Regions from separate parts of the Marisediminitalea sp. genome, predicted to be linked through region 2. Evidence: predicted binding sites of a transcription regulator. Region 2 holds the regulator's gene; each other region holds the start of a gene.
The links. Region 2 encodes MetJ, which represses methionine synthesis genes. Its sites were predicted from a motif close to TAGACGTCTAGACGTCTA; they were not measured.

Region 1 (13,819 bases), on a different contig from region 2:
CTACGCGCCTGCACAAGCAAACGAGCGCGAGTCCTGGTTATACTTACTCAAACTTCTGTCTAATCGATTAATGACCAACGATGATGATATCTTATCCCAGAAGGGTGTGGTTGCACTGGTTGGGCCAACTGGCACAGGTAAAACTACCACGATTGCCAAACTGGCTGCCAAATACGCACAAAAGTATGGCGCTGACCAGGTTGCATTGATTACCATCGATACTTACCGCATCGCGGCATATGAGCAATTGGCAACCTACGGTAAGATCATTGGTTGCCCGGTACGCAAAGCGCAGTCGGGTGAACAACTTGCTGATTTGCTGTTTCAGTTCCGCAGCAAGCGTTTGGTATTGGTTGACACTGCGGGCTTCAGTCAGCGGGATAGCCGTTTAATCAGTCAGTTAGCTACGTTCCAGCAAGCTGGCGGTCAAACAATAAAAAATTATTTAGTTGTGCAGGGTAATACGCAACAGGCTACACTAAAACATATCATTGGCGCTTACAGCAGTATTGATATGCAAGGTTGTATCATCACTAAGTTAGATGAGTGCTATAGTTTAGGGGAGGTGATCAGCAGCGTCATCGAAGCGCAGCTTCCGGTGAGTTATGTGGCTGATGGACAGCAGGTGCCAGAGGATATTCATGTGGCAAATGCAAAATCTATAATCTCTTTAGCAGCAAAGCTTTATAAAAAGTATGGATTGAATCATACTAATGGGAATACAGCAGTAAATTCAGCACAGGCAGTATGATTGAAGACCAAGCGAGTAGCTTAAGAAAGATGAATCAATCTCGATTAATCAAAGTTATCGCCGTAACCGGCGGTAAAGGTGGCGTAGGGAAAACCAACATTACCCTGAATACCGCTATTGCAATGGCAAAGCAGGGCAAACGGGTAATGGTATTGGATGCCGACCTTGGCCTGGCTAACGTCGACGTGATGTTAGGGTTAAGGGTAGAGAAAAACCTGTCCCACGTATTGTCTGGCGAATGTACTCTAGACGAAGTGCTGGTAACCGGGCCTCATGGTATTAAAATTGCGCCAGCAACGTCAGGCACGCAGTCAATGACTGAGTTGTCTCCCACGCAGCACGCGGGATTAATTCGCGCGTTTAGTGAATTGCGCTCCCAGGTTGACGTGCTCATAGTGGACACAGCGGCGGGTATCTCAGACATGGTACTGAGCTTTGCCCGGGCGTCACAGGATATCCTGGTGGTTGTGTGCGACGAGCCTACCTCGTTAACAGATGCCTACGCGTTGATCAAAATTCTCAACCGGGACTACGGCGTATTCCGCTTTAAAATTGTGGCTAATATGGTGCGCGATGTGCGGGAAGGGCAAGAATTATTCAGTAAATTGTCAAAAGTAACCGGGCGTTTTCTGGATGTTGCATTAGAATTAGTGGCGACCGTGCCGTTCGACGAGAATATCCGGCGTGCGGTTCGCAAGCAAAGTGCCATTGTTGATGCGTTCCCGGCATCACCGGCAGCAGTAGCAATAAGCCAGTTAGCGACCAAAGCTGCGGGATGGCCAATCCCGGCACAGCCAGGTGGCCATTTAGAGTTTTTCGTAGAACAACTGGTTGCAGGTAAGGTGGCAGGTAACTGAGTGTGAATAGCAGAGCAGCAGCGTATCAACAACAAATAGATAAAGCGCAGCTGGTTGAGCGACACGCTTCATTAGTTAAACGTATCGCCCATCATTTAATGGCGCGCTTGCCATCCAGTGTTATTGTTGATGATTTAATTCAGGCAGGCATGATTGGCCTGCTGGAAGCCGCCAAGAATTTTGACGGCAGCAAAGGCGCCAGTTTTGAAACCTTTGCAGGGATTCGTATTCGTGGAGCCATGCTCGACGAAATTAGAAAAGGCGACTGGACGCCGCGTTCAGTACACAAAAACGGCCGGGCGATTTCTGAGGCGATAGCGCAGGTAGAAAGAGAAACGGGTCGCGACGCCCGGGATGTGGACATTGCAGAAAAACTCAATGTCAGCCTGGCGGAATACCACCAGATGTTGTCTGAAGTAAATGCAGGTAAACTGGTCGGTATCGAAGATTTAGGTGTGTCGGAAGATGTTATTACCACGGAAGATTCGCGTGGTTCCGATGCGCCATTAGATGATTTAATGCAAGGCGCATTTCAAAAAGCGCTGGCGCATGCTATTACTACATTACCGGAACGTGAAGCTATAGTGTTGTCTCTGTACTACGATGAAGAACTTAACCTGCGCGAGATAGGTGAAGTTCTCGAAGTCAGTGAGTCCAGAGTGAGCCAGATTCACAGTCAGGCGATGTTAAAATTAAAAGCTCGTATGAAGTCCTGGCGGACTGGTGAGTAACATCTATACGGATTCGTATAACTATACTAACAATATGACTATCCTCACTGGAGGCAATTTTGGATAAGAATATGAAAATTCTTGTTGTAGATGATTTTTCTACAATGAGACGAATTATCAAAAACTTACTCAAAGACCTGGGCTTTTCCAATATTCAGGAAGCCGACGATGGCAGCACGGCGCTGCCTATGTTACAGCAAGGCGATTTTGACTTCGTAGTCACTGATTGGAACATGCCCGGGATGCAGGGAATCGATTTGTTGCGCGCTATTCGCGCCGACGACAAGTTGAAGCATTTACCTGTTTTGATGGTTACCGCAGAAGCGAAGAAAGAACAGATTGTTGCCGCCGCACAGGCCGGTGTTAACGGTTACGTCGTTAAGCCATTCACTGCTGCAACACTAAAAGAAAAACTAGAAAAGATCTTTGAACGCTTGGGTTAATCCAGTTAAGTGTTTAACCGCCTGAGGATAACTGGATGACAGAAAACAGAAAAGTTCCGATGACTCTGGAAGAAGCAAAGCAGTTGGTCGTATTTCTGGAGAACGGAGATGACGAATCAGCCAATGCATTGCTTGATGCCGTGGCAATGAAAGAGTCTGTCGAGTTATTTGCCGAAGTAGGCAAGCTTACCCGCCAATTACACAGTGCGCTGAATAATTTCCAATTAGACGAGCGTATTGCTGGCCTCGCTAACGAAGACATCCCTGACGCACAAAGCCGATTGACTTACGTTATTGAAGAAACTGAAAAAGCGGCTAATACTACAATGGACGCTGTTGAAAACAGTATGCCAATTGTGGAAACCATGAAAGAGCAAATCGACAGTGTTTTGCCTGAGTGGAAAAAGCTGATGAATCGTGAAATCGAGCTCGGAGAATTCAAATCATTGTGCCTGGACCTGGATACTTTTCTGGAAAATTCGTCCAAAAATGCAGATCGCCTCATGTCGTTACTCACTGAGGTGCTTATGGCACAGGGTTACCAGGACCTGACTGGTCAGGTTATTCGCCGGGTTATCGAGTTGGTCAAAGAAGTTGAAGATAGTCTGGTTCACATGCTGACAGTGTTTGGTGGTTCAGAAGTGACGAAAAACGTCAAAGCTTCCACTAAACAAGCCGATAACGATGAAATCAAAGCTGAAGGACCGATTATTGATGCAGAGACCCGTGATGACGTGGTATCTGGTCAGGATGATGTTGACGACCTTTTGTCCAGCTTAGGGTTCTAGGGGAGCGGGTGCATGTCTTTTGATGTCGATGAAGATATTTTGCAGGATTTTCTGGTTGAAGCCGGAGAGATCCTCGAACAATTACAAGAGCAACTGGTAGATCTGGAAAACAACCCAGAAGACAAAGATCTGCTCAATGCCATATTCCGTGGTTATCACACGGTGAAAGGTGGCGCTGGTTTCTTGTCACTAACCGAGTTAGTTGAAATTTGTCACGGCGCTGAAAATGTCTTTGACGTCATGCGAAACGGACAGCGCTCGCTGACACCAGAATTAATGGACGTGATTCTACAGGCAACGGATGTTGTCGTAGAGATGTTCGAAAAAGTAAAACTGCGTGAGCCGCTAGAGCCGGCAGACGCCAACCTGGTAGATATCCTCCACAAGCTGAGCCATCCCGAAACGGCTGACGAAAATATTTTTGACGGTGCCGCCTCTGAAGCGCCTGCTGTTGAGGAAACCTTCGAGCTGGAAGAAGAGCCCGAGGAAACCGAGAGTGCAACAAGCGACACGTCTGGTGTTATCGACGATATCACCGAAGACGAATTTGAAGCACTGTTAGACGAACTTCACGGTACGGGTGGCGCGCCGGGTAAGAACGAAACCAAAGAAAAGCCAGCCGCAAAACCTGCGCCTGCAGCTAGTGCTGCACCTGCTGGTGACGATGATATAACCGACGACGAATTCGAAGCGCTGCTGGACGAACTTCACGGCAAAGGTAAGTTTAGCGGTGAAGCTGAAGCGCCTAGCGCGCCAGCGCCTGCTGCAGCACCAGCGGCTACGCCAGCTGGCGGTGATGATGAAATTACCGACGATGAGTTTGAAGCGTTACTTGATCAGTTACACGGACAGGGCAAAGGCCCGGGCGAGACAAAAGCCGCTGAAGCCGCAAAACCTGCACCTGCCGAAAAACCTCGGGTTAAGGTAGAAAACGAAGCGAAGCCGACGCCTGCGTCAAAAGCGCCTGAAAAGCCTGCTCCCGCAGCTAAGCCTGCTCCCGCAGCTAAGCCTGCTGCACCTGCAGCGCAGAGCAAGCCCGCTGCGGCACCCGCTACAGCTAAAAAAGACGAAAAGAAAGCCACACCTGCGCCACCGCCAGCTGAAACGACCGTTCGGGTAGATACCCGACGTCTGGACCAGATCATGAATATGGTGGGCGAGTTGGTATTGGTGCGTAACCGCTTGTTAAGTCTGGGCATAAACATCAATGATGAATCAATGTCCAAAGCCATCGCCAACCTCGATGTGGTGACCGGTGACTTGCAGGGTGCGGTAATGCAGACCCGCATGCAGCCAATCAAAAAGGTATTTGGTCGTTTTCCTCGCGTTGTCAGGGATTTGGCGCGAAGCCTGAAAAAAGAAATTACCCTAGAGCTGGAAGGTGAAGAAACCGATCTGGATAAGAATCTGGTTGAAGCCCTGGCCGATCCATTGGTTCACCTGGTTCGAAACTCAGTTGACCACGGTATTGAAATGCCGGATGACCGGGCGGCAACTGGGAAGCCCCGAATGGGTAAAGTTAAATTGTCGGCGTCTCAGGAAGGCGACCACATCCTGCTCGTCATTGAAGATGACGGTAAAGGGATGGACCCGGACAAACTCAAAGACATCGCGATTTCCCGCGGTGTGTTGGATGCCGATGCGGCAGCCCGTATGTCTGACGTCGAAGCGTTTAATTTGATTTTTGCACCAGGTTTTTCAACCAAGACCGAGATCAGTGATATTTCTGGTCGTGGGGTTGGTATGGATGTGGTGAAAACCAAAATTAACCAGCTTAACGGTACCGTTAATATCGACTCGCAACTGGGCCGGGGCACCCGCCTTGAAATCAAGGTGCCGCTCACCCTGGCTATCCTGCCTACATTAATGATTGTGGTAGGCAAACAAACCTTTGCACTGCCATTGGGTGCGGTGAACGAAATTATCAATATGGACATCAAGAAAACCAATACGGTTGATGGCCAGCTAACCATGATTGTGCGTTCAAAAGCTATCCCGTTATTCTTCCTGGGAGAATGGTTGATACGCGGACCCAAAAACATTGACCGTCACAAAGGTCATGTTGTTGTGGTACAAATTGGTACTCAGCAAGTTGGGTTTGTGGTTGACGCACTGATAGGACAGGAAGAAGTAGTTATCAAGCCGTTGGATGCGCTGTTACAGGGCACGCCGGGTATGGCGGGAGCAACGATAACCTCCGATGGTGGTATTGCCTTGATTCTGGATATCCCAAGTCTGCTGAAACGCTACGCACGAAAAGCATTAAAATAATAATAGAGGATTCTTGTTAAATGGCCTTCAAAGTCCTGGTGGTCGACGATTCGAGCTTTTATCGCCGCCGGGTTAAAGATATTCTGAATGAAGACCGTTCACTGGATGTGGTTGGCGAAGCAAAAAATGGGCGCGAAGCGATTGAATTAATCAAAAAGCTGCGCCCTGACGTTGTCACCATGGACGTAGAAATGCCTGTCATGGACGGTATCTCTGCAGTGCGACGGATTATGGATGAATGTCCTGTTCCCGTAATCATGTTTTCTTCTCTCACGCATCAGGGAGCCAAAGCGACGTTGGACGCGCTGGACGCGGGTGCTGTCGACTTTTTGCCCAAGCGATTTGAAGAAATAGCCAAAGACCGCAGCGATGCGGCAACTATTCTGAGAACGAAAGTCAGACTTCTCGCAAGACGGACACCACTGTCTACACAGCGCAGACCGCTGACGACACCCTCGGGTATTACCTCACGTCGCCCAGCACCTTCTACACCGACCAGAACGCTACCCACTAATGCGCCTAAAGCGTCTTTTTTAAGAAGCTCTTCGCTGTTAGCTGGTCGGAGTGAACAGGTAGAACCACAGGTCGTCTCGCAGGTACGCCGCAGCGGGAAGCGTTATCGCTGTCTTGCTATAGGCGCTTCTACAGGCGGTCCGGTTGCATTACAAAAAGTACTTAGCGTATTGCCTGAAGGCTTTGCGTATCCGATTTTTCTGGTACAGCACATGCCAGGCACGTTCACGAAAGCGTTTGCCGAGCGGCTGAATCAGCACTGTAATATCCGCATCAAAGAAGCAGAACACGGTGATGTTGTGCAGAATGGCTGGGCGTATCTTGCCCCCGGCGGCAAGCAGATGACAGTGGATAAGTCGTCAGGACAGCCTAAAATTGTAATAACTGAATCTGACGCGTCGGATATTGGTTATAAGCCCAGTGTCGACACTACCTTCAACAGTCTGTCAAAAATCTACGGCGGTGATACGCTAGCCATTATTTTAACCGGAATGGGCGCTGATGGACGTGAGGGATGCAGAACATTGAAAGGCCTGGGGGCTAAAGTATGGGCGCAAGACCAGGCAAGCAGTGTGGTTTATGGCATGCCACAAGCGGTTACCGTCGATAAACTGGCGGAAGTGAATATTAATATAGATGATATAGGTAGCTGCATTATCACCGAGATGTAACCGGTGAGCCAATATTAGCGCTGTTGGGAGAGTAGCGGTGAAAATCTGGACCATTGCCAATCAAAAAGGCGGGGTAGGGAAAACAACCACAACGGTCACACTGGGTGGGCTGCTGGCAAAGCAGGGCCACAATGTGTTGCTAGTTGATATGGACCCGCACGCTTCATTGAGCTACTACTTCGGCATTGATTCTGAAGAGCTATCACATTCAATTTACGATATTTTTGCTAATCCTTCCGGATTAAGCGACGATAAAGTCCTAGACTGTTTGTGTTCAAGTAAGCTGGACAGCTTATTTATTTTGCCGTCGACGATGGCATTGGCCACCTTAGATCGCTCAATGGGCAATCAGATGGGCATGGGCCTGGTACTAAAAAAGGCCTTGAAGCAAATCGAATCACAGTTTGATTATGTGCTGATTGACTGTCCGCCAGTGCTTGGCGTGTTAATGGTGAATGCGTTAGCAGCCTGCGAAAAAGTGGTTGTGCCGGTGCAAACTGAATTCCTTGCACTCAAAGGCCTGGACAGAATGATGCATACCATGGCGATTATGGGCAAAATGCTAGGACGTGAATTTGACACCATTATTGTGCCTACCATGTTTGACCGGAGAATAAACGCGGCCATCGCAGCCCACAAACAGTTATTGTTAGATTACAAAGAGCAAACCTGGATGGGCATGATTCCGGTAGACACCCGGTTCCGTGATGCCAGCCAGATGCAGGCCCCCGCTTCGATTGTTTATCCGAAAGCTCGTGGGGTGTTTGCGTATCAGAAATTATTGAATACATTGGACAGTGACGACTAGTAATGAGTAAAAACACGCCGTTCGCCAAAGAAGAGGTAATGGAAGAGTACCTCAGCAGTTTACTGCGGGATGTTGAAGATCCTGCGGAGGCAACTGCGCGTACGGCAAAATTACTCGAGCAAGCTACCGTTGAAGTGCCTGATGTTGCGCCTGTCGTAACGCCGCCTGTTGTCGAAAAACAGGTAGTAGAAAAACCAGTTGCAGAGAAGCCCCGGGAACGGGTCGTCGCCAAGGTGTCATCGCCCGACGAGCAGGTGATAAAAGACGTAGAAGAGCAGGTTGCAGTCGTTGCACAACAGCAAAATGCTGCGCCGCCTAATGCGCCTGTACTGCCACTTGAAAAACGTCTTGATGATAAGTTTCAGGCGTTGTTCTTTGAAGTGGCGGGGTTAACCCTGGCAGTGCCTTTGATAACGTTGGGCGGTATTCACCAGCTTACCAAGCTCGGTCCGCTTTTCGGTAAACCCAAATGGTTTATGGGGATCATGCTGCATCGGGAAGAAAAATTGAGTGTTGTTGATACTGCACAATGGGTTATGCCCGAAAAATACGATCAAAATCTGGCAGATCAGCTAAACTATCAATATCTTATTATGTTAGGCGATAGTTCGTGGGGACTCGCCAGTGAAAAACTAGTCAATACTGTATCGTTGACAAAAGCTGATGTGAAGTGGCGTGAAGCGTCCAGCAAACGGCCTTGGTTGGCGGGTATGGTGAAAGATAAAATGTGTGCATTGCTTGACGTTGATGAACTAATTGCAATGCTAGATAATGGCTTGGGCAGTAAAGACCAGGTGCCATAGTCAATTGGAGCCAAGTACATGAGTGATGATAGAAATAATAACGCTGCAAATGTAGACGATCAGGTGTTGCAATGGGTCACCTATCGTTTGGGTGATGAAACCTATGGCATTAATGTAATGCAGGTTCAGGAAGTGCTGCGTTACACCGAAATTGCGCCTGTGCCTGGTGCACCGGACTATGTTCTGGGGATTATCAACTTACGGGGCAATGTTGTTACCGTTATTGATACCCGTGCCCGGTTCGGTTTGCCGCCAGAAGACGTCACTGACAATACCCGTATCGTTATCATTGAATCTGACGAGCAAGTCGTTGGTATTCTGGTAGACAGTGTTGCTGAGGTCGTTTACCTGCGCTCTTCAGAAATCGACAGTGCGCCTAACGTAGGTACCGAGGAAAGTGCGAAGTTCATTCAGGGCGTAAGCAACCGCGATGGTGAACTGCTTATTCTGGTAGATCTGAACAAGTTATTAAGCGATGAAGAGTGGGACGAACTGAGCAGCCTGTAACGGCCTGACGAACACATGGAAGTATCAAAACCACTTCTTATTGCCGTATTCGCTTGCCTCCTGGCGACAGGAGGCTTTTTAGTTAATTGGCTGAATACGCGCAAACAAATCCGCTTACTCAAGCTGGAGCTCGACGATCATAAAAAGCTGATAGCGCAATTGACCCGATCGCAGCAAAATTTTTACAATACGATTGAAGAAGGGCAGGCCCGCAGTATGGCGGTGGCGCGCTCAGTAACGTCATTGGAAAATGATATAGCAGCACTGGCAAAGCAAATTAAAACGGTTAGTGAACAGGATCCCGATAGCCGCCTCTATCAGCGTGCTGCTGAGATGCTGCAAGCAGGCGCCAGTATGGATGAAGTCATGCATAGCTGCGACCTACCTGCCGCTGAAGTCCAGTTGCTAATGAATATTCACAAACCCGCGTAGCCCGAGGCGACTTAACTTTAAAACAGGTCGCACAATCAGCTATTCAATCCGCACATTGTGTACGTGCTCGTGTAGAAAAGCGTCTCCGGACAAAGCACTCACTGCAAGATTAGACAACTGCACGCCATTTACTGGTAATTCTGCCTGACCTGATATCTGACTGATGAAAGCGGCATTATTCACAGTAATATCGGCTATTTGTATATTCTCAATGGCTGTCAGGCGTCGCTCATAGGTTGGAACCAGGGTTCGCCACTGATAAAGCACATCTGTGTCAATGGCCAGTACACCACCGCCAATAGTATCGGCGTTTACGCGTTCAACAATGATATTTCGCACGAAGCCTCCGCGACGTTCATTGGTTTTGATAAACACGATGTTGCCCGTTCCGCGGTATTTGTGTTCATCAGAGGTGAACGCTTCCCCGCCGTCAAAGTGGCAATCATGTACCCATATATTTTCTATGCCGCCGGACAGCTCACTGCCAATGGCGAGTAATTGGTGTGCGCGTTTAATTCGACAATGGCGCATAACAATATTCCGGCACGGGGTATGTAAGCGCCAGGCATCCTGGTTGCGCCCGGCTTTTACCGCTATGGCATCATCGCCCTGATCAAATGTGCAATGCTCTATAAGCATATTTTGCGTCATTTCGGGGTCGACACCGTCATTGTTGTGGCCATGGGCTGATACGCTTACATGGCGTAATACAACATCTCTGCACATATAGGGGTGCAATACCCAAAACGGACTGTCCTGAATATGTATCCCTTCGACTAACACATGCTGGCAACGGTTAAACTGAATAAAATGAGGGCGAAGGTTGGCACCTTCATAAGCCATTTGCCGATCTTCAACGGCGATATCCTTCGACGCCATATGATAAAGACTGGCAATGGCGTCCATATGGGCTTTGGGGCGCGCGTACCAGTCTTGCCAAATATCTAACTTTGCCCGAAGTGTTCCTTTACCGCTAATCGCTACATTGCTGCATTCATAAGCATAAATAAGTGGCGAATAGTTATAGCACTCCATGCCTTCCCAACTGGTTTTAACCGCAGGCAAGTAGTCGCTGGGGTTTTCAGAAAACAACAGAGTGGCACCGGCTGTCAGGTGCAGGTTTACATTGCTACGTAAGTGTATGGGCCCGCATAGCCATTCACCAGGTGGAATTATGACGGTTCCCGCACCCGCACGATTGGCTGCAGCTATCGCGCTGCGTAATGCACTATCGTTTGCGGATTTGTCCTGCGCGACTGCACCGAAATCGCGGATATCAAACCCTGTGGCCTGACTAAAATCGGGAACAGTGATTCCCGGCATTGCAAAAGGCGCGTTCACCTTGATGGTTTCTGTTGCTGGCAGTGAAGTCTGCCCGGGTAATTGCTTCATTGTTGAACATCCTGATAAAGCAGCACAGGCAAGGCTGCCCTGAATAAACTGCCTGCGAGACAACGCCAGTTTGTATGGTTGGTCAGGCATTTTTAATTGTCCTTATCACTCTTATTTTCGTTTAGCTACTTTCCCTAGCTACGTGCAAACTGAACGTTGTTGTTTAGTTTGGGTAAAGCAACAGGCTAAGGTCTGAGTATTAACATTACAGAGCAGTTTGGGTGTTGTCTGCGTTGCGTTACTCATAATGTGTTTTTCTTTCCGAATGCGAAACCAAGGAGTCACGTCATGGTAAATGCCCGTATAAACATTTAGACGTCTAGACGTAAAGATGTTGACATTGCCTGCGCTTTAGCGACAATAGCACAACGAGATTTATGCCCGGAGTGACTATGCCTATCAGGATCCCAGAAAATTTGCCTGCACAAAATGTGTTGTTGGGTGAGAATATTTTCACCATGGATAGCCAGCGTGCTGCGAGTCAGGATATCCGCCCTATGGAGGTGGCTATTCTTAATCTGATGCCAAATAAGATTGAGACCGAAGTGCAACTGTTGAGACTGTTGTCCAATACGCCATTGCAGATCAATGTCGATTTAATTCGCATTAATGATCTCGCGCCAAAGCACACTCCACAATCGCATATGGATGCGTTTTATCATGACTTCAACGATGTGGCAGATAAACGCTATGATGGCCTGATTGTAACCGGCGCGCCTTTGGCGCTGCTCGATTACGAAGACGTCAACTATTGGGACACCATGAAAACCATTCTGGAGTGGGCAAACCGCAACGTGCAGTCAACATTGTATCTGTGTTGGGCGGCGCATGCGGCCATGTATCATTTTTATGGTATCCAGCGAAAACTCCGGGATGTAAAGCTGTCCGGGGTATACCATCATCAGGTAAAAGACCCGCATAACGAGTTGTTGCGAGGGTTTGACCCGGAGTTCTACGCGCCACATTCGCGTTACGGCTATATCAATACCGATGAATACGAGAGCATTGACGGCGTTAAAGTGATTGCCGAATCTGAAGAGGCCGGGGCTTATGTGGTGGCATCTGATGACAAGCGCATGGTGTTTATTACCGGGCACCCAGAATACGATCCTGAAACACTGGCAGACGAATATCAACGTGATGTTCAGGCTGGTCTGAATCCCAATATTCCATGTAATTACTTCCCCGGGGATGACCCGACACAGTCTCCTCTAGTAAGATGGCGCTCTCACGGCAGCCTTCTTTTCACTAACTGGATAAACTACTATGTTTACCAGACAACGCCGTACGATTTGAATCAGCTGGTAGAAAAGAACCAGCATAAGAGGTAACACGTGACCAGGTTAACAGACGAGCAATTTTATGCCCTGGCGGCTCAGCGCATTCTCATTTTGGATGGCGCAATGGGCACCATGATCCAGCGGCACAAACTGGAAGAGGAAGATTACCGGGGCAAGGAATTCGCCGACTGGCATTGCGATATCAAGGGCAATAACGATCTGTTGTCCATTACTCAGCCAGATATCATTTACGACATCCATTGTCAGTACCTGGCTGCGGGTGCAGATATTATCGAGACTAACTCTTTCAATGCGACCACCATTGCCATGGCTGACTATGACATGGAAGCGCAATCGAGGGATATCAATGTGGCTGCCGCTAAGCTGGCGCGCAAAGCCGCAGACGAATTCACGGCGAAAACACCGGATAAACCGCGCTTTGTCGCCGGAGTACTGGGCCCGACAAACCGCACGGCGTCCATATCGCCAGATGTGAATGATCCGGGAAAGCGCAACGTGACCTTTGACCAACTCGTAGAGGCTTACACTGAGTCCTGCGAAGCCTTAATTGAAGGCGGTTCCGATATCATTCTTATTGAAACCATCTTTGATACGTTAAACGCCAAAGCTGCCGCATTTGCGGTGGAAACCGTCTTTGAGGCGCAAGGATTCAGATTGCCGGTTATGATTTCCGGGACAATTACCGATGCATCAGGTCGCACGCTGTCTGGCCAAACTGCCGAAGCGTTTTATTATTCACTGCGTCACATTAAGCCTGTTTCATTCGGTTTAAACTGTGCGCTGGGGCCGGATTTGTTGCGTCAGTATGTAGACGAAATTGCTTCTGTATCAGAATGCCTGGTGTCTGCTCACCCCAATGCCGGTTTGCCAAACGAATTTGGTGAATACGACATGGAAGGGCCTGAAATGGCTGAACACATTAAAGAGTGGGCCGGTTCAGGTTTGGTCAACATCGTCGGCGGCTGTTGTGGCAGCACTCCCGAGCATATCCAGGATTTGGTCAACGCCGTTGCCGGTGTTACGCCTCGCGCCGTTCCTGCATTTGAACCCAAAATGCGGTTGTCTGGCTTAGAACCCTTTGTGCATTAAGGTATTGACGTGTCTGCAGAATTTTCAAGTTTTATTAATATCGGTGAACGCACTAACGTAACGGGTTCAGCCGTATTTAAACGCCTTATTTTAAATGGCGATTACGAAACCGCATTAGACGTAGCCCGCCAGCAGGTTGAAAACGGTGCCCAAATCATCGATATCAACATGGACGAAGCCATGTTGGATTCGGTGAATGCGATGACGACCTTTTTGAACCTGATCGCGTCAGAGCCCGACATTAGCCGTGTGCCTATCATGATTGACTCCTCTAAGTGGGAAGTCATCGAGGCCGGCCTTAAGTGTGTGCAGGGCAAAGCGATTGTGAACTCAATTAGCTTAAAAGAAGGTGAAGCACCGTTCCTGCATCAGGCGCGCCTTATCAAGCGCTACGGTGCCGCTACAGTGGTAATGGCATTTGACGAAACCGGACAGGCCGATACGCAGGCGCGTAAGGTTGAG
Region 2 (3,066 bases):
GCGCCTTTACGGCGCTTATTTTGTATCTGCTCGCCGTAAATATACCGCTCACCCGCCACTATCGATACATCAAATAAATAGTATTTACAAAATAGATAAACACAAAAAATAGTGAGTATAGTATTCTGTATTTGGCAGTAACTCATCGGACACGTTATTTTAACGGTGTGTAAGCGAAATTGTTTGTATACCATAGCAATTTCACTGTGTTAAAGTTTGCCAACAATAACAATAATAAACTAGCGACTGACGGTCACCTTCATAAAGGTGCTAAAACTAGCATTACAGGATATTTACAGAATGTCAGATTTTCGCCAACGTGCCCTCGATTATCATGCCTACCCTACGCCGGGCAAAATTCGCGTAGAACTGTCCAAACCCGCCGACAGTGTTGATGACCTCGCCCTGGCCTACAGCCCAGGCGTGGCAGAGCCTTGTCGCGAAATCGCAGAAGATCCTAACGCCGCTTATACCTATACCGGTAAAGGCAACATGGTTGCCGTTATCAGTAACGGTACCGCTATTCTTGGTTTGGGTAATTTAGGTCCACTTGCATCAAAACCGGTGATGGAAGGTAAAGCGCTGTTGTTTAAACGCTTCGCCGGACTGGACTCGATAGATATTGAAGTAAAGCACCGCACGACGGAAGAATTCATCAATACGGTTGCCAACATTGCCGACACGTTTGGCGGTATCAACCTGGAAGATATCAAAGCACCAGAGTGTTTTGAAATTGAACAGGAGCTGATCAAGCGCTGTAAAATCCCGGTATTCCACGACGACCAGCACGGCACAGCCATTGTTACCGCGGCTGGGATGCTGAATGCGCTCGAAGTGCAAGGCAAGACCATTGAAGACGCCAAAATCGTGTGTATGGGTGCCGGCGCGGCGGCTGTAGCCTGTATGGAACTGTTAATTAAGTGTGGCGCCCAGCGCGAGCGCATTTATATGCTCGACAGAAAAGGGGTGATCCACACACGTCGTGACGACTTAACACCACACAAGATGCTGTTTGCGAACAATACCGACAAGCGCACCCTTGAGGATGTGATGGAAGGCGCAGACATTTTTGTGGGTGTATCCGGCCCGGATCTGCTTCCGCCAGAAGCCCTGGCACTGATGGCACCTAACCCCATTGTATTTGCCTGTTCAAACCCGGATCCTGAGATCAAGCCTGAAGTAGCATTAGCCACTCGCTCAGATATCATCATGGCAACGGGTCGTTCTGATTATCCAAATCAGGTTAACAACGTATTGTGCTTCCCGTTTATTTTCCGCGGAGCACTGGATGTTCGGGCGACGGCCATTAACGATGAAATGAAAGTGGCTGCTGTTGAAGCGTTACGGGCTATCTCCAAAGAACCCGTACCAGAGGTTGTACTGAAGGCCAGCAAATCGGATTCGTTGTCGTTTGGGAAAGATTACATCATTCCAAAACCTATGGACCCGCGTTTGTGCGCGCGCATAGCGAAAGCCGTAGCACAAGCTGCAATTGATTCAGGCGTTGCCCGTTTAGACGTGGTACCTGAATACAAATAAGCGAGTTAGCAGCTCTCAATACTAAAAACGCCTCAGATGAGGCGTTTTTTGTTTGTGTTCGCGCTAAATGAATTAAGCGCGTTATTCTTCCTCGCTGTCCTCACCTTCCTCGGCATCGGGATCCAGGCCCATTTCCAGCATTATGCGGCGCGCTTCGCCAGGAATACGGTTAGGGTTGTCTTTGCGTAGATCTTCATCATCCGGTAACGGCTGCCCGGTAAAGGCATGCAGGAATGCCTCGCACAACAGCTCCGAGTTAGTTGCATGGCGCAGATTATTAATCTGGCGTCGGGTCCGTTCATCCGTCAGCACTTTCAGTACATTGATGGGAATCGAAACAGTGACCTTTTTAACCTGTTCACTTTTTTTACCGTGTTCTGCGTACGGGTGAATGTACTTTCCGTCCCACTTTGCCATTATTAATTCCAGCTAATGATTATTTATTATGTTGAGAAATTCTAAACAAACCACAGAAAAGGTCAATTGAGCAGTGTAAACCGCTTGACGTCTAGACATATATTCTTTAGTTTAGACGTCTAAACGTCCAGTTGAGAATATTAGATCATGGTGTCATACGCACAAGGGGTCGATGCCCTAAACCAATCGCTGTCAGAACTACGTGACATAGACGTGTCATTTGAATTCTTTCCGCCGAAAACAGAGTCGATGGAAAAGACCCTGTGGAAGTCTGTTGAGCGTTTGGCGCCATTAAACCCGTCTTACATGTCGGTGACCTACGGTGCTAACAGTGGCGAGCGTGATCGTACTCATGACATCGTAAAGCGCATTCAACAACAAACGGGCGTAACCGCGGCACCGCACTTAACCTGCGTTGACGCCACCAAAGACGAACTGAAGCAGATTGCTAAGGATTATTGGGATTCCGGTATTCGCCGCATCGTAGCCCTGCGTGGTGACTTGCCGCCTGGCGTGGAAAAAACAGACATGTATGCGTCTGATCTGGTTGCCCTGCTGAAAGACGTGGCAGATTTCGATATCTCTGTTGCGGCCTATCCGGAAAAACACCCTGAAGCACCAAACGCTCAGTTCGACCTGTTGAATCTGAAACGCAAGGCGGAAGCCGGCGCGACAGAAGCAATTACACAGTTTTTCTTTGACGCGAGCGTATACCTGAGATTCCGCGATCGTGCTGCTGCGGCAGGTATCGACCTGGATATCGTTCCGGGCATATTACCGGTCACAAATTATCAGACGCTGGTGAAGTTTGCAGGCTTCACGAACGTACACGTACCCGGTTACCTGCACAAAATGTTCGAAGGCCTGGACGATGACGATCAGACCACTCGCAACCTGTTAGGCGCCAACATTGCCATGGATATGGTAAAAGTACTGGCCAAAGAAGGCGTGAAGCACTTCCACTTCTATACCCTGAACCGCAGCGAGTTGAGCTACGCTATTTGCCACATGCTGGGTGTGCGTGCCAACGGGAATTAAACGCCCGTATCACAAATTATTTGATGAACCGCAAGGACGCGGTAGACTATGCTTTTTAGCATAGGCAAGGAA
Region 3 (13,819 bases), on a different contig from region 2:
GCTTTCCAGTCACCGGCCAGGTCGATACCCTGACTATTCAGCAATAACTTGCGGCTATTCGCGATACCGTAAACACGTGCCTGAATATTGCGACCCAATAACGTAGGTTGCTGCTTTTCAATCTGCGCCAGCAATTCAGCACCGACGACACCGCAACCAATCAGGAAAATATCGATAGTGTGGCGGTCTGAGAAGAAGTTCTGGTGAATCACTTTTACCGCTTTCTTAGCGCGCTTGGCTTCAATAACGGTAGAAATGGAACGCTCTGATGAGCCCTGCGCAATGGCGATGTTGTTTACCCGAGCTTGAGACAAGGCGTTAAAGAAGCGTGCAGCCAATCCTTTGGTATGACGCATGCCGTCACCCACCAGGGTCACAATAGCCAGGTCGTGGCGCACTTCGATAGGGTCCAGCAACTGGTTCTGTAACTCCAGCGCAAAAGCGTCTTCCAGCAAGGTTTGTGCACGCTGGGCATCTTTGCTGCTAATACAAAAACTGATTGAATATTCTGAGCTGGACTGCGTGATCAGGCTGATAGAGATATGTGCGTTAGACATGACCTCAAACACACGGCTGGCCATACCCACCATGCCTTTCATACCCGGACCTGCAACATTGAACATAGCAATATTGTCGAGCTGTGAGATGCCTTTTACGCTGGTCCACTGGGTACTGGCTTCATTACTAATTAAAGTACCCGGCGCGCTGGGGTTGAGGGTATTTTTGATCAAGCAAGGGATATGATGCTGAGCAATCGGGCCGATGGTTTTAGGGTGCAGTACTTTGGCGCCAAAATAAGACAGCTCCATGGCTTCCTGATAAGTCAGCTTATCGAGCAATACCGCACCTTCAACCTGGTTCGGATCGGCATTGTACACACCGTCAACGTCTGTCCAGATCTCGCAGCACTCCGCGTCGATACAGGCCGCCAGTACTGCAGCAGAATAGTCTGAGCCGTTGCGGCCTAAAGTGACTTTTTCGCCCGCTTCATTTGCCGCTACAAAACCCGGCATAATGATCAGCTGACTGCCGTCAGTGTTTACATCGCTAAAGCGCGCTTTACTCAATGCTACGTCGGCGATGCTGTCCAGGTAATCCCCTTCAGCCAGTACATATTTTACCGGGTCAATAACAATGTTGTTCACGCCCTGCGCTGTAAGGATTGCGCTGAACAAGTTAACGCTGATGTATTCGCCCAGGCTCATGATGCTCGCTGTTACCGGATCCGGCGAGCAGCCCAATAACGCGATACCTTGCAGTTGTTTGTTTAACGCGCTTAAGTGTGTCGCGATAAAGTCGCTTATACGTGCGAATTCGAAACCATCAAGTTGCGCATTCAGTTCTTCAGCAATGCCGTTTACTTTCTTATCGAGTTCCGCAAACAGCGCGCTGTAATCTTCACCTGCTGCCGCCTGGTCGCACAAAGCACCAAGCGCATTGGTTACACCTTTTGGAGCAGACAAGACCACAGCAGCACCACTTGCCTGGTGAATGGTCGTGCTAATCTCGGTCACCCGCATGTAACGCTGTGCATCGGCCAGAGATGAACCACCAAACTTTAAGACTTTCATTGAATGCTCCTTGACTGCATTGTGTTGTGGGCTAATTTGGCCCTTTCGTTACCGCAAAAAAAAACCCGCTCTTTTCAGGGCGGGCTTTCGTTGTCTGTTTGCTTACGCGCACTAGCCAGCGACCGCCCTCCTAGAGGTGGTAATAATCATGCCGGTGGTGCTAATCATCGTCTTCATGCGTTCAATTTGCCGTATAGACGTCTATATGTCAACAGGCTTTGCGCATTTTTCAGACCGTTCCGTTGCCTTTATGGCCGGAATCTTCATATTTGGGCGCGCATAATAGCACGTAAACGCCTTGTTCGGCTAGGGATCCACAGAGTAAATAGCAAAAAGGGGCGTCACTGAAGTTTCGCCCCTCTATTTTGCTCATTGCGGCATGACTTACGAGCCGAACATCACCATAAGCACCATGAGCACAAAACCCACACCGGCTATTTTAAGCCCGTTTTTATAAGGCAGTGCTCTTGGCATAAACATCAGGAAAGACGAGACAACGAAGAACAATAACGCCACACCAAACGCAATATTCACAATAAACAGCGGACTGTTCGTAGTGGCTTTGTGCAGCTTCACCATTTTGGCCAGCGGTGCTGGGTAATCCTTTTGCGTATAGACCACCTCACCGCTTTGCTTGTTGTATTCGCCCTGACGGAATCGAATGGTGTCTGCAGTCTCTTCTACAACCGCAAAGCCTTTCATACGCAGTTGCTCACCTAAACCTTTACCACTTAGCCCAACTTCCAACTGACGTTCGTGCGTGCTTTCATACTTTAAAAAGTCCGTTGTTCTGAAAATCAGTAACACACCGCTGATCGCATACACGGCCATGATACCCGCCAGGAAAAAACCAATCCAGCGATGGTATTGTCGAAAACTATTGTGAAACTTTGGTGAAGGCATGTTTTTCCTCATGAGTAAATAAAGTTAATTCGGCTAGTTTGCCGAAAAAATGATTTTGATTACAGTGAATTAACGTTTCTTGACTTTTGGTGGGGCTCTTCAAACCTGTGTGTTAGTGGAATTTGCGTTCGGACACCAACAACAAGGTATCGCGAATATTTTCCACGGATACCGGCTTGGTTAAAAATGCGTTCATACCCACGTTAAAGCAGGCTTGCCTGTTCTCATTGGTGGTATTTGCTGTCATGGCAATAATGGTGAGGGATTTGTGGTCATACCCCAGTTCACGGCGAATTTTTCGCGTGGCCTGAAATCCATCCATCACATCCATTTCACAGTCCATAAAGACCACGTTGTAATCCCTGTTTTGCTTTAACGTCTTAATTGCTTCCAGCCCATTTACCGCATAGTCTGCGGTCAGGCTCAGCTCAGACAGCATGGCTTCCATGACGATGCGGTTTATTTCATTGTCTTCTACCACCAGCACTTTCATACCTTGAAGTTGCGCGACTACTGACGGCGAAGCGACGCGTCTGGCAGTGATATTCGCCTGCTCGGAATAGGGAAACTTCAATGAAACAGTAAATTCAGAGCCGGCTCCCGGATGACTATGTACGCTTATGTCACCATGCATGGCCTGGCACAATTCTTTGACTATCGACAAACCTAACCCCGTACCGGCGTTCGCCTGATTGTCGAATTGTTGAAACGGCTTAAAGATACGCGCGGTCTGCTCCCGGGTCATCCCCTTACCGGAATCGGCCACACGAGCTACTAATTCCAGCAACGCGCCGGTTTGTATTGTGGTGATAGTAAATTTAATGTGCCCGCCAAAAGTAAACCGCAATGCGTTATTCAGGATATTCGTGAATATTTGCTTTACCCGGACCTCATCGGCTTCAACCCAATCTTGTTGGCAATAATGGGTTTCAAACTCCAGTTGTATACCTTGCTTTTCACAAAGCGGTAAATACAACGCCTGCAGGTCGTTAAACACTCTTGCCAATGACAACGGCGCAGGCGAAATCAGCAATTCACCACTGTCTATTTTTGAGTAGTCCAACACGTCATTGATAAGACGTACAAGGGTCTCCGAGCTTTGCATTGCAATCGCTATTTTGGTTTCCAGAATGTCTTTGTCCAGACCGGAGTGAATGGTTTGCAACATGCCAGAAATCCCATTGATGGGCGTGCGCAATTCATGGCTGATTTTAGCAATTAATTGACTGCGTGCCTGCAACAGGTTCTCGGCTTCCTGCTTTTTCACTGCAAGCAGGTTTCGATTTGCGACCTGGGCATCAATATCCTGAAACGCTCCGAACAAGCGAACGCATTCGCCATCTTTGAATTCTGCCTCGCCTAATGCTGCAACCCATTTTTCTTTGCCGGTATAAGTAATCAGGCGGACTTCCAGGCTCCAGGACTCACCTTTCTCAAAACCGCGCTCAACCGCATCAACAATTTGCTGACGGTCTTCCCCTTCTTTGTAAAAGTCGATGGCGGTTTCCAAATTGGGCTCAAAGTCGTCGGGCACTTCATGAATAAAGCGCGTCTGATCGCTCCAGTACACTTTGCCGGATTGCACATCAACTTCCCAAAAACCAATGTTCGCAAGGCGCTGCATGGCTTGTAAAGAATTTAGCCGCCGCCGTTTCCATACCAGGCTTTCGTCTCTGGCCAACGCCGTTTCAATGACCGCGGCAATGGTTTTGATTAAATCAAGCTCAGCATCGCTAAAAGCAGATGCCTGTTGTTGGGTGAATAAAAAGAACAGAGTCCGGGGTAATTTGCCCTGACTTAAAATCGGCGCCCCCAGATAAGTGTGAATGGCAAACAAATTCACAAATGGGTGTTCTGACACATCAGACGTACTGCAGTCTTCGTAGTACGTTAGCTCACCGCTTTCAATGGCCTTATTACAAAGTACGTCTTTTACAGGCAGGGTAATACCTGCCTCAAAAGACAGCTGAGATGATTGATTGATGCTATGCAGTCGATACAGTGAATGATCAACGTCGTCGATGCCGCCATAGCCTACAGCGTCGGCACCAAACGATCCGCGGCAAATCTCGAGTAAGCGATCTATCATAACCGGCGTACTTAGATTTTGATCCGACGATATATCTAAGATCGTCTTGTAAATAAGAGGGTTACCGCGTTCTAACTGCATAGGAATAACCGGTTTTCTGACTAACTGGTTTATTTTTAGTGTCGGGTATCATACCACTTGTGGCTCATTAGCCAAGAGCGAAAAAAAATCGTTCTCATTTATTGGTTTACTAAAGTAATAGCCCTGTCCCTCTTCACAGTTAATTTGCTTCAGCGTCTCCCATTGCTCTGCGGTTTCGATACCTTCACCCACCAGTTTCAAACCCAGACTATGAGCCAGATGCACAATCACATCGACAATGTTTTTTGCTTGCTCGTCTGCCAGCATGTCTTTCACAAAAGAACGATCGATTTTAAGGATATCGAGTGGAAACATCCTCAGATAGCTCAAACTCGAGTAACCGGTACCAAAATCATCCAATGCAATTGAAATTCCCAACGACGATAACTGCGTTAAAATATCCCGGGTTTCTTCGAAGTCAGTCATTAGCGCAGACTCGGTAACCTCCAGCTCCAACAAATGACTGGGTAAGGCCGCTTCGTTTAGCATGTCCTCAAGCTGGTTGCAGATATCACTTTCGTGAAATTGCTGAGCCGAAATATTCACAGCAATCTTGAGCGGGTGCCCCTGACGTTCCAATTTTTTAGCGGTTTGAATACTTTGTTGTAACACCTGACGGCCAAGTTCGTGAATTAAACCTGACTCCTCGGCAAACTCAATAAATTTGTCGGGCGGGATCATGCTTCCATCTTCTCCGGCCAGTCTGACCAACGCTTCCGCACCGGTGATCGTTCCCGACACCAAATTGTATTTTGGTTGATACTGCACAATGAGGCTTTCATTTTCCAACGCAGTGCGAAGCGACTTTTCAATACTTACCCGTTCGTTAAGCTCCAACTGCAGGTTGGTAGAAAAGTAACAATAACGGTTCTTTCCGGTGGTTTTCGCTCTGTACATGGCGGTATCGGCATGGCGCATTAACTCCTCAGCGTTTGACGAGTCGGTTGGGTAAAAGCTTATTCCCACACTAACACTGAGTTTGTGTTCTTCACCTGAGATTGAAAACGGTTCCTGAATGGCTTCAATGATATCCATCGCCACTATATCCGTCACGTTGTGCGAATTGATTTCCGGAATCATAACCACGAATTCATCACCACCGACCCTCGCAAGTGTCGTTTCGGTGTCGCACAGATGTTCCAGCCGTTGCGCCACTTGTGTAATCACAATATCACCCACTGAATGCCCCAGCGCGTCATTGAGATACTTAAAGTTATCGATATCAATCAACAATAAGGCGACAGACTTCCGGCTTATTTGTGCACGAGAAATGCTCTGCAACACGCGGTCATGCAACAACATGCGGTTCGGCAGGCCGGTGAGCTGGTCGTGATTTGCTAAGTGGGTCATTTGCGTCGCAAGCGCAATAGACTCGGTCACATCCTGGAACACAATCACGCAACCGACCAGATTTTGTTGCTTATCGCGGATTGGCGCAGCAGAGTCCTCTACCCGGTATTCACGCCCTAAACGATTGGTAATTTTAGCGTTCAGCGCCATGGCAACGACACGCTTTTCTTTCAACGCAATTTCAACCGGGTTAGGCAATGGCTGATTCGTTGTAGCATCGGATATCACCATAACCTCGCCAATTGGCAAGCCAATAGCAGAGTCTTTGTGCCATCCCGTCAGCCGCTGAGCAACCGGGTTAATGAAGGTGATTTTCCCTTCTTCATCTGTCGCAATGACCGCATCCGCAATAGAGTTTAAGATGACTTTCAGATACTGGCGCTCTTCTTCAATTTGTCGCCGCGCACTAATCACCGCGCGTTCCTGAAGCTTTAACTGCAGATGATTATTAATACGCGCTCGGCACAACGTTAAATCAAACGGCTTGGTAATGAAGTCGATCCCCCCCATTTCAAGGGCTTTTCGCTCAGTCTCGTAGTCATGATGAGAGGTAATGAAAATAACAGACGGCACTTTCGTATAGGCCTGTTCTTTAATGCGCTTGCACACATCAAAACCGTTGATGTCAGGTAATTCAATATCCAGTAACACGATATCCGGTTGAGATATCGCGGCTAATGCGAGCCCTTCCTGCCCATTCTCTGCGGTTGATACCTGGGCTAAGTCCTCAAGACCACTGGCGAGGACTGCCAGTGCCCCTGGGTCATCGTCGATGACCAGAATTTTTAATGTCCCTTCCATTGCAGGCTCCTCCATTTACTACTTCATTGCAAGGTTCGATATATTCGCCGTCCAGCCTGAACGGGTTCGTAAGCAACCCTATTGCGAATCAGCGTCGCTTTAATAAATGAAAAAACAACACTTTTTCACATTACTGCCTATACTTACCCACTGAAATCAGCAGAAAACATAGCAATATATCGCAGCTTTGAAAAAGCGGCTGGATGTAAATCGTTCCCTCATAGATAATGATTAGCATTCAATCTGGTTTTAGTATAGGTGATTGGTCGTATTTCACTAACTTTTGATGAACTGTAAAGCGAGCCAACTTTGAGCAACATAAAATACACCTACATACTGCTAGTCGGATTATTTGGCCTGTTATTGGGCGTGTCACTGATTCATGAAAGCTATATAGAGAAAGAAGCCTTCAACGAAATTGCAAAACAGCACCAGGTCAATTTACACGAAATTAAAATCGACTTTTCGAATCGTATTAATGAAAGTATCAATGCCATTCACTTTTTATACTCCACGCCGCCGATTAGCGGTTTGGTGAGAGCATCTGAAGACCCGGAAGGTATCGACCGTCTTGACGACACGTCTTTTGATGGCTGGCGGTCGCGACTAGAAACCATTTTCACAGCTTTTCTTGAAAACAACGCCCAATACTCACAGGCCAGGGTGATTTATGCAGACTCTGGGGACGAATTCATCCGGGTGGAACGCTTTCGTGGTGATGTTCGCGTTGCCACGCCTAATTTGTACCAGAACAAAAAACACACTGATTATTTTATTGAAGCGACGCAGTTAAAGCGGCAACAGCTTTATGTTTCACCGATTAGCTTAAACCGTGAATTTGGTGAAATTACCGTACCTTATCAGCCAACGATTCGTTTTATCCTGCCCATTTTCACCGAGCAGGGGCAACTTTTTGCTTTTCTGATTATCAATAAGAACCTCACCAGTCTGTTCGAATCAGCCAGAGAATTTATTCCGGCAGGCCAACAGTTGGCTTACAGTGATGAGGCAGGATACTTTCTGGAACACTTTGATCCTGCACTGTATTTTACAAAAGATTTGTCACCTGATAAGACCTTTACCAGTGAATATACAACGACGACGTTGATACCTAATCTACTAAGTAAAGTAACCCCGCTATCCGGCACAATGCCAGCTAGCTATGTGTCCAGCAGCGCAATGATGGTGCCTTCAGGACATCGTCCTTACCAACTAACCGTGTCGATATTCAGTGACAGTGCGTTTATTGATAAGTTCTTGTGGGATCGCCGGGTCTCTTTTTATACCGCCATTGCAATTGTGCTATTACTGTTCTCAATGGCTTTGTCATTAATTAACCGTGCATCGAATCGCAATCGCAAACTCGCCGAAGCCAGGGCTGAAGCGCAAGCCGTGGTGACTGCTGCGATCGATGTCATCATTACCCTGGACAATCAGGGTGCGGTTACCTCGTGCAACTTCGCTGCCGAGCGTATGCTAGGGGTGAACAAGCAACAATTGTTGGGTGAAAAGCTCGACCCGTACTTTAACCCGCACTCCAACACGCCCATTGAAACCATAATATCCAATACCGAAACTGAATCAGATCTTACATGGAACAAAGGCGCAGAAGAGTGCCATTATCACTGCACAAAAAGCGTGATTAAATTGTCAAAAAAAGTCTCTGCATTGGCGCTGATTTTTCGGGATTCGACTCAGGATATGCAAGCCAAACAGGAAGCTGCCAACATAAACCAGGTGCTGGAAACCAAAATTGCTAAACGCACCCAGGAGTTGGAATCTGCACGCAATGAAGCGGTAGAAAACAGCAAGGTTAAAAGTCAGTTTATTTCCAATATCAGCCATGAAATGCGAACACCCTTGAATGGAATTTTGGGTGCTCTGGCCATGTTAAAACGACAGCGCTTGCTACCGGAAACTGAAAAATTCATCAATATGGCTGAGGTCAGTGCGTTTAACCTCAACGTCCTCATCAACGACATTTTGGACCTGTCGAAAATTGAAGCAGGTAAACTGGATTTAGAGAGCAAACTGTTTAACCCAACGGTATTGATAAACGATCAGGTCACCACCCACGCCGTAAAAGCCATCGAAAAAGGGCTGGAATTTTATCTCGATACCTCAGCGCTTAACTTTCGCACGTTTCGCAGCGACCCACATCGACTCGCACAGGTGTTAAACAACATTATCAGCAATGCCATAAAATTTACCGAGCGTGGAGCGGTTATTGTAAAAGCCCGTACTGATGCCCTTGACTCTACCGGTACGCTTACCATCACCGTCAGTGATACCGGCATTGGTATCGCCAAAGAGAAAATACCGAAGTTATTTAATGCGTTCCAACAAGCCGACAATAATATTGCGTCCAGATACGGTGGTACCGGCCTTGGCCTGCTAATTTGTAAACAACTCGTCAACATGATGGGGGGAGATATTACACTCGACTCCGAGCATCACAAAGGCACTGATGTAACCATTACCCTGCCAACTAATGAGTGGGACCCCTATGCCGAAAGTGAAATTAAGCGACTTACCGATAAGACCGTGGGCGTCTACACTCACAGTGAAAACGCATCTCGAATTATAACTAATATAGTGAAAAGCCTGGACGGCAAGGCATTCATATTGGAAAACAGCCATCTTGAAGCGCCGCTTCCCGATCTCCCCGACAATTTGATCGTGGATGTACCACTTTCTGAAGCGACGAAACTGGTGACCTGGCTGTCATCGCAGCCGAACAAACCCAAGTTATTCGTGCTAAAAGCCTTTACGCAGAACTTTCATTTAGACTATGAGCCACTGGAGTATCTGAATAAACCCCTGTTACGCACCGAGTTTTTAGCGAAATTTATTAATCAGCGCGGGCAAACTTCCGAGTTTGTTTCAGACTTTTATCACCGACGTCAAACTGATGTAGATGCACAGCACCTTTACGACGCAAGCACGCTGAAAGGCAAAGTACTGTTGATTGTCGATGACAACGACATCAACCTGGAAGTAGCTGCCAGTCTGCTATCGGAACTACCTGTTACCATTTACTGCGCGAACTCCGGTGAAGATGCTATCACCCGTTTGATAAACCTTGAATCAGAGGGCACGCCAGCCGATGCTATTCTGATGGATTGCAATATGCCGGGTATCGACGGTTACGAAGCCACCCAGCTCATCCGCCAGGGAAAAGCCGGGGAGCATACAGCGGCAATCCCGATCATCGCGATGACAGCCAATGCCCTGCAAGGCGAAAGAGAGAAATGCTTGCGCATTGGCATGGACGATTTTATTACCAAGCCACTGGAACCCAATGAGTTTATAACCAAGTCGGTAGCATGGCTACAAACCGAGGAAGTGGTGATATCAACGCCAGAAGAGGCGCAAACCAGCCCCCAAAGAGAAGAAGCCACTGCGGCTTCAGGCAATACACAGCAAGAATCTGAACTAAGCTTACCGATTTGGGACAAAGGTGCAGCATTGGGAAGACTAATGAACAACGAGGCATTACTGAACAAGCTTGTTGATATCTTTCTGTCAGGAGCTGAGCCCATTTTCGCAGAGCTGTCAGCAGCGGTACACAATGGCGACTACGAAACAGTGCGTCAGCGCAGTCACAAGCTAAAAGGACAAACCGGAGAAATTGGTGCTCAGCAACTCTACGACACCATGAGTAAACTCGAACAAAGTGCTAAAAACCAGGAGCCAGACATAAACACACGGTTCAATGTCGCCAAAACCCAATTTGAGGCCCTGTTAGACGAGCTAAAACAAGCCACAGAAGCCTGATTCAGGAGTTGCATTATTCACACAACCAGTTAATCGCTTCCGTTGAATCAGTAAAGTAGTTGGCTTCGCCACCAATAAACCAGTCACCCACTGTGGCCATTAGCGCTTGCCAGTCTTTATTTCCCACGATGGCGATTTTTTCGAACTCGTTGCCGTGCTTTAAACCAATTTTGAAGTCATCCCACGCGGCGCGCAGCTCCCAGCCACTAAATGCAGTCACATCTACCAACATTTTGACATGTGGTGAGCCAATCGTGTTTAACGCACCTTCCAGCAGTGGCGTAAACGCTTCGTAATCGGCATGGGTCAGTTTTCCTGCGGCTTTCATTACAATGTAAAGGGTGTTTTCAAAACGCTCTATTCCGATTGAAATACTGTGAGTCTGGGTCATAACTGGCGGTCCGGGTTATTCAGTCTTACACTTACGCTATCTCATATTCGCCTGCTGTATGCTGACATAAATCAACAAAAATACCTGTCTCATTCGCCTGCGCCATGCGCTGTGGTAAGGTGACAGCGGATTGACTACGTCGAGTAAAAACGTGACAGAACACGCTCAAGCCAAAAAAATGGCCTATCAAATAATGACCAGCTTCGATAAAAACTATCGCTGGTTCAGTCGAATTACCCGCGGCGCGCAGGAGCGCTTTGAGAAAGGACACTGGCGTGATGCCCTTGCCGCTTCTAAAGAGCGTATCAGCATATACGAACAAAGCCTGGCCGATGCCGTTGCAGATTTGTACGAACAAATCATCGTGCACCAAAAAGACGTTGAATTCTGGCATACGTTGAAAGCGGCTTTCGCCAACCTGATAGAAAGCCATCCGCAGTACGAACTGGCTGAAACCTTCTACAACTCCGTTATCGGAAAAGTATTTCGGCACAGGTCTATCGACAACAACATTATGTTTGTATTGCCAAGCCGGTGCTTCTTGCCCGGACAGGACCGGGCAAAAGTCATTCACAGTTTCGACACCAAAACCACCGTGGCGGAAATGTACGAAGCCATTTTTGCCTGCTATCGCTTTAATATCCCGTTTGAAGATCGCACCAGGGACATGCAGTTCCTCGACGATGCCTTGCGCAATCGACTTACTAAACAAGAACTCGGCAGTGTATCTGCGGTAGAAATGCTGAAATCGGTATTTTATCGCGGTAAAGCGGCTTATTTGATTGGCCGCATTAAGATGCCCGAGCAAACCCTGCCGTTCGTCATTGCATTGCAGACCAACGATAGCAATGCCCTGTTTGTAGACGCGCTGCTCACGGACCGCCATGATCTTAGCGTTATTTTTGGCTTTGCCCGCTCTTATTTTATGGCAGATACCCAATACCCGGGCGAACTGGTTGCTTACCTGCACGAGTTAATGCCCAACAAAAAAGTGTTCGAATTGTACATTGCCCTGGGCCACTACAAACATGGCAAAACGGTGTTTTACCGCAACTTTTTACAGCACATGGACAAATCTGACGACGCCTTCGAAATCGCGCCAGGTATTCGCGGTTTAGTGATGATGGTGTTTCACCTGCCTTCTTACGGTGTGGTGTTTAAGATCATTAAAGACGAGTTTGCTGAAAGCAAAAAAATCACCCGCGAACACGTTATCGATCGCTATCGGCTGGTAAAGATGTCTGACCGAGTCGGACGTATGGCAGATACGCACGAATACGTGAATTTTCGTTTCCCGCTGCACAGGGTACACCCTGATTTATTAGCCGAACTGCAGGAAACCTGCGCGTCCAGTGTCAGCATCAGCGGTGATGAACTGGTGATCAAGCACTTGTATATCGAGCGAAAAATGACGCCCCTAAACCTGTTCCTACAACAGGAAACCGACCCACAGAAATTAGAAAATGCGATTGACGAGCTCGGCACCTGTATTAAACAAATAGCCATGGCTAACATCTTCCCCGGCGACATGCTGCATAAGAATTTTGGCATCACCCGTCACGGCAGGGTCATCTTTTATGACTACGATGAAATTTGTTTGATGAGCGAGCGTAACTTCCGTGATATTCCGAAGTCAGACGATCCCTACGCCCTTGATACCTTGTCTGTTGCACCGAGTGATGTATTCCCGGAGCAATTCGAGCACTTTATTGTGGGTAAGCGACCATTCAAGGAAATGCTGAAAGCCAAGCACGGCGACCTGATGACTTCCGAATACTGGCGACGCGTGCAGAAAGAAACATCCAAAGGGGAAATCCACAACTTCACCCCTTACCCACAATCCCGTCGGTTCAGCCGCCACCCGGACAGAATCGAGCAATTAACCGCAGTTACGTCAGCTCCAACCAATAACGACGCGAAAACGAGTGGTGAATTGTCGTAGCGCATAACCATCGAACTACAGCATCTCGACAATGAATCAAACACACTACGTTACTCACCCATGGCAGGCGTCATGGGTGAGTAAAAGTGTCTGGAAACAAGTGTTTTGAAGTGTGACTAAAAGCCTAAACGGGTACCTACATTGCAGTAATAAACAACGCAATACTGATCGCCAGCCCTGCAACAAAAGCCACACTTCGAAGCGTATTCCACGCATACCAGTAACAGAATAAATACAAAATTCGGCATGCAACAAAGCTCAGAGCTAATGTAATGTGGGTGGTGCCAACAGACGATGTCGCCAGCACAACCAAGGCGGCTGGGGCGAAATAGGTGATGGCTTCAAAGCAATTGTAATGTGCGGCATTTGCCCTTGCCCCAAAGCCCTTGAGCGACTGTTGCTGTTCCCGGGGTAACGCGTTGTCGTAACCGCCATGCCGGTGCATTGCCACCGCCAGCGGTATTTTAGCCAGAAATGGCATAACACAGACGAGCAACAAACAACCCACGTATAACGTCATAAGATTCCCTCCTTCAGGCTATTAACGCAACGACTATTGGCGTTGCATAAAAATAGTAACTTCGGCCATGACCAACCCGAATTTTTTAATATACGAGCGGTTCATCAGGGTGTCATTGTCCAGCGCCCAGAACCAATCGTCAAACGCAACCGTGTACGTGGTGTCATCAACAGGCAGGTCCATGGAATAGGTAAAATTGAAAGCATTACCGTATGGCTTGCCTTTGGCCACGTCGAGGATATCAGAAGCTTGGCCGGTATAGGTGCCGTCTGCCTCTGGCGTAATCCTCCAAATCCTTGATTCAGGCCCTTCCCCCAGCGAGTAAGTAAAACGCTCGTCTAACACCAATACGTTGCCGTCCATGCTACCGACAATATCAACCGTGAAGCGCTGC

Region 1: a site for MetJ is predicted at 11,280-11,297, ahead of metA (homoserine O-acetyltransferase MetA). Genes of this name have one in related genera too.
Region 3: a site for MetJ is predicted at 1,758-1,775, ahead of thrA (bifunctional aspartate kinase/homoserine dehydrogenase I). Genes of this name have one in related genera too.

What each region holds. Positions count from the first base shown of each region.
Region 1 covers NZ_CFIDRX010000047.1:1,542-15,360, forward strand. Annotated here, with positions in the region: gene flhF (flagellar biosynthesis GTPase FlhF) at 1-751, shown strand, start outside; gene AC4MRN_RS08220 (MinD/ParA family protein) at 748-1,608, shown strand; gene AC4MRN_RS08225 (RNA polymerase sigma factor FliA) at 1,611-2,339, shown strand; gene cheY (chemotaxis response regulator CheY) at 2,399-2,782, shown strand; gene AC4MRN_RS08235 (protein phosphatase CheZ) at 2,818-3,570, shown strand; gene AC4MRN_RS08240 (chemotaxis protein CheA) at 3,583-5,841, shown strand; gene AC4MRN_RS08245 (protein-glutamate methylesterase/protein-glutamine glutaminase) at 5,862-7,025, shown strand; gene AC4MRN_RS08250 (ParA family protein) at 7,063-7,833, shown strand; gene AC4MRN_RS08255 (chemotaxis protein CheW) at 7,836-8,636, shown strand; gene AC4MRN_RS08260 (chemotaxis protein CheW) at 8,655-9,143, shown strand; gene AC4MRN_RS08265 (DUF2802 domain-containing protein) at 9,159-9,575, shown strand; gene AC4MRN_RS08270 (glycoside hydrolase family 28 protein) at 9,615-11,057, opposite strand; gene metA (homoserine O-acetyltransferase MetA) at 11,360-12,298, shown strand; gene AC4MRN_RS08280 (homocysteine S-methyltransferase family protein) at 12,302-13,357, shown strand; gene metH (methionine synthase) at 13,367-13,819, shown strand, end outside.
Region 2 covers NZ_CFIDRX010000083.1:15,000-18,065, reverse strand. Annotated here, with positions in the region: gene AC4MRN_RS11925 (malic enzyme-like NAD(P)-binding protein) at 301-1,539, shown strand; gene metJ (met regulon transcriptional regulator MetJ) at 1,621-1,956, opposite strand; gene metF (methylenetetrahydrofolate reductase) at 2,104-2,994, shown strand.
Region 3 covers NZ_CFIDRX010000091.1:1,373-15,191, forward strand. Annotated here, with positions in the region: gene thrA (bifunctional aspartate kinase/homoserine dehydrogenase I) at 1-1,571, opposite strand, end outside; gene AC4MRN_RS12475 (PepSY domain-containing protein) at 1,956-2,474, opposite strand; gene AC4MRN_RS12480 (hybrid sensor histidine kinase/response regulator) at 2,587-4,644, opposite strand; gene AC4MRN_RS12485 (two-component system response regulator) at 4,693-6,795, opposite strand; gene AC4MRN_RS12490 (ATP-binding protein) at 7,105-10,572, shown strand; gene AC4MRN_RS12495 (SpoIIAA family protein) at 10,586-10,963, opposite strand; gene aceK (bifunctional isocitrate dehydrogenase kinase/phosphatase) at 11,094-12,905, shown strand; gene AC4MRN_RS12505 (MAPEG family protein) at 13,042-13,425, opposite strand; gene AC4MRN_RS12510 (DUF3833 domain-containing protein) at 13,459-13,819, opposite strand, start outside.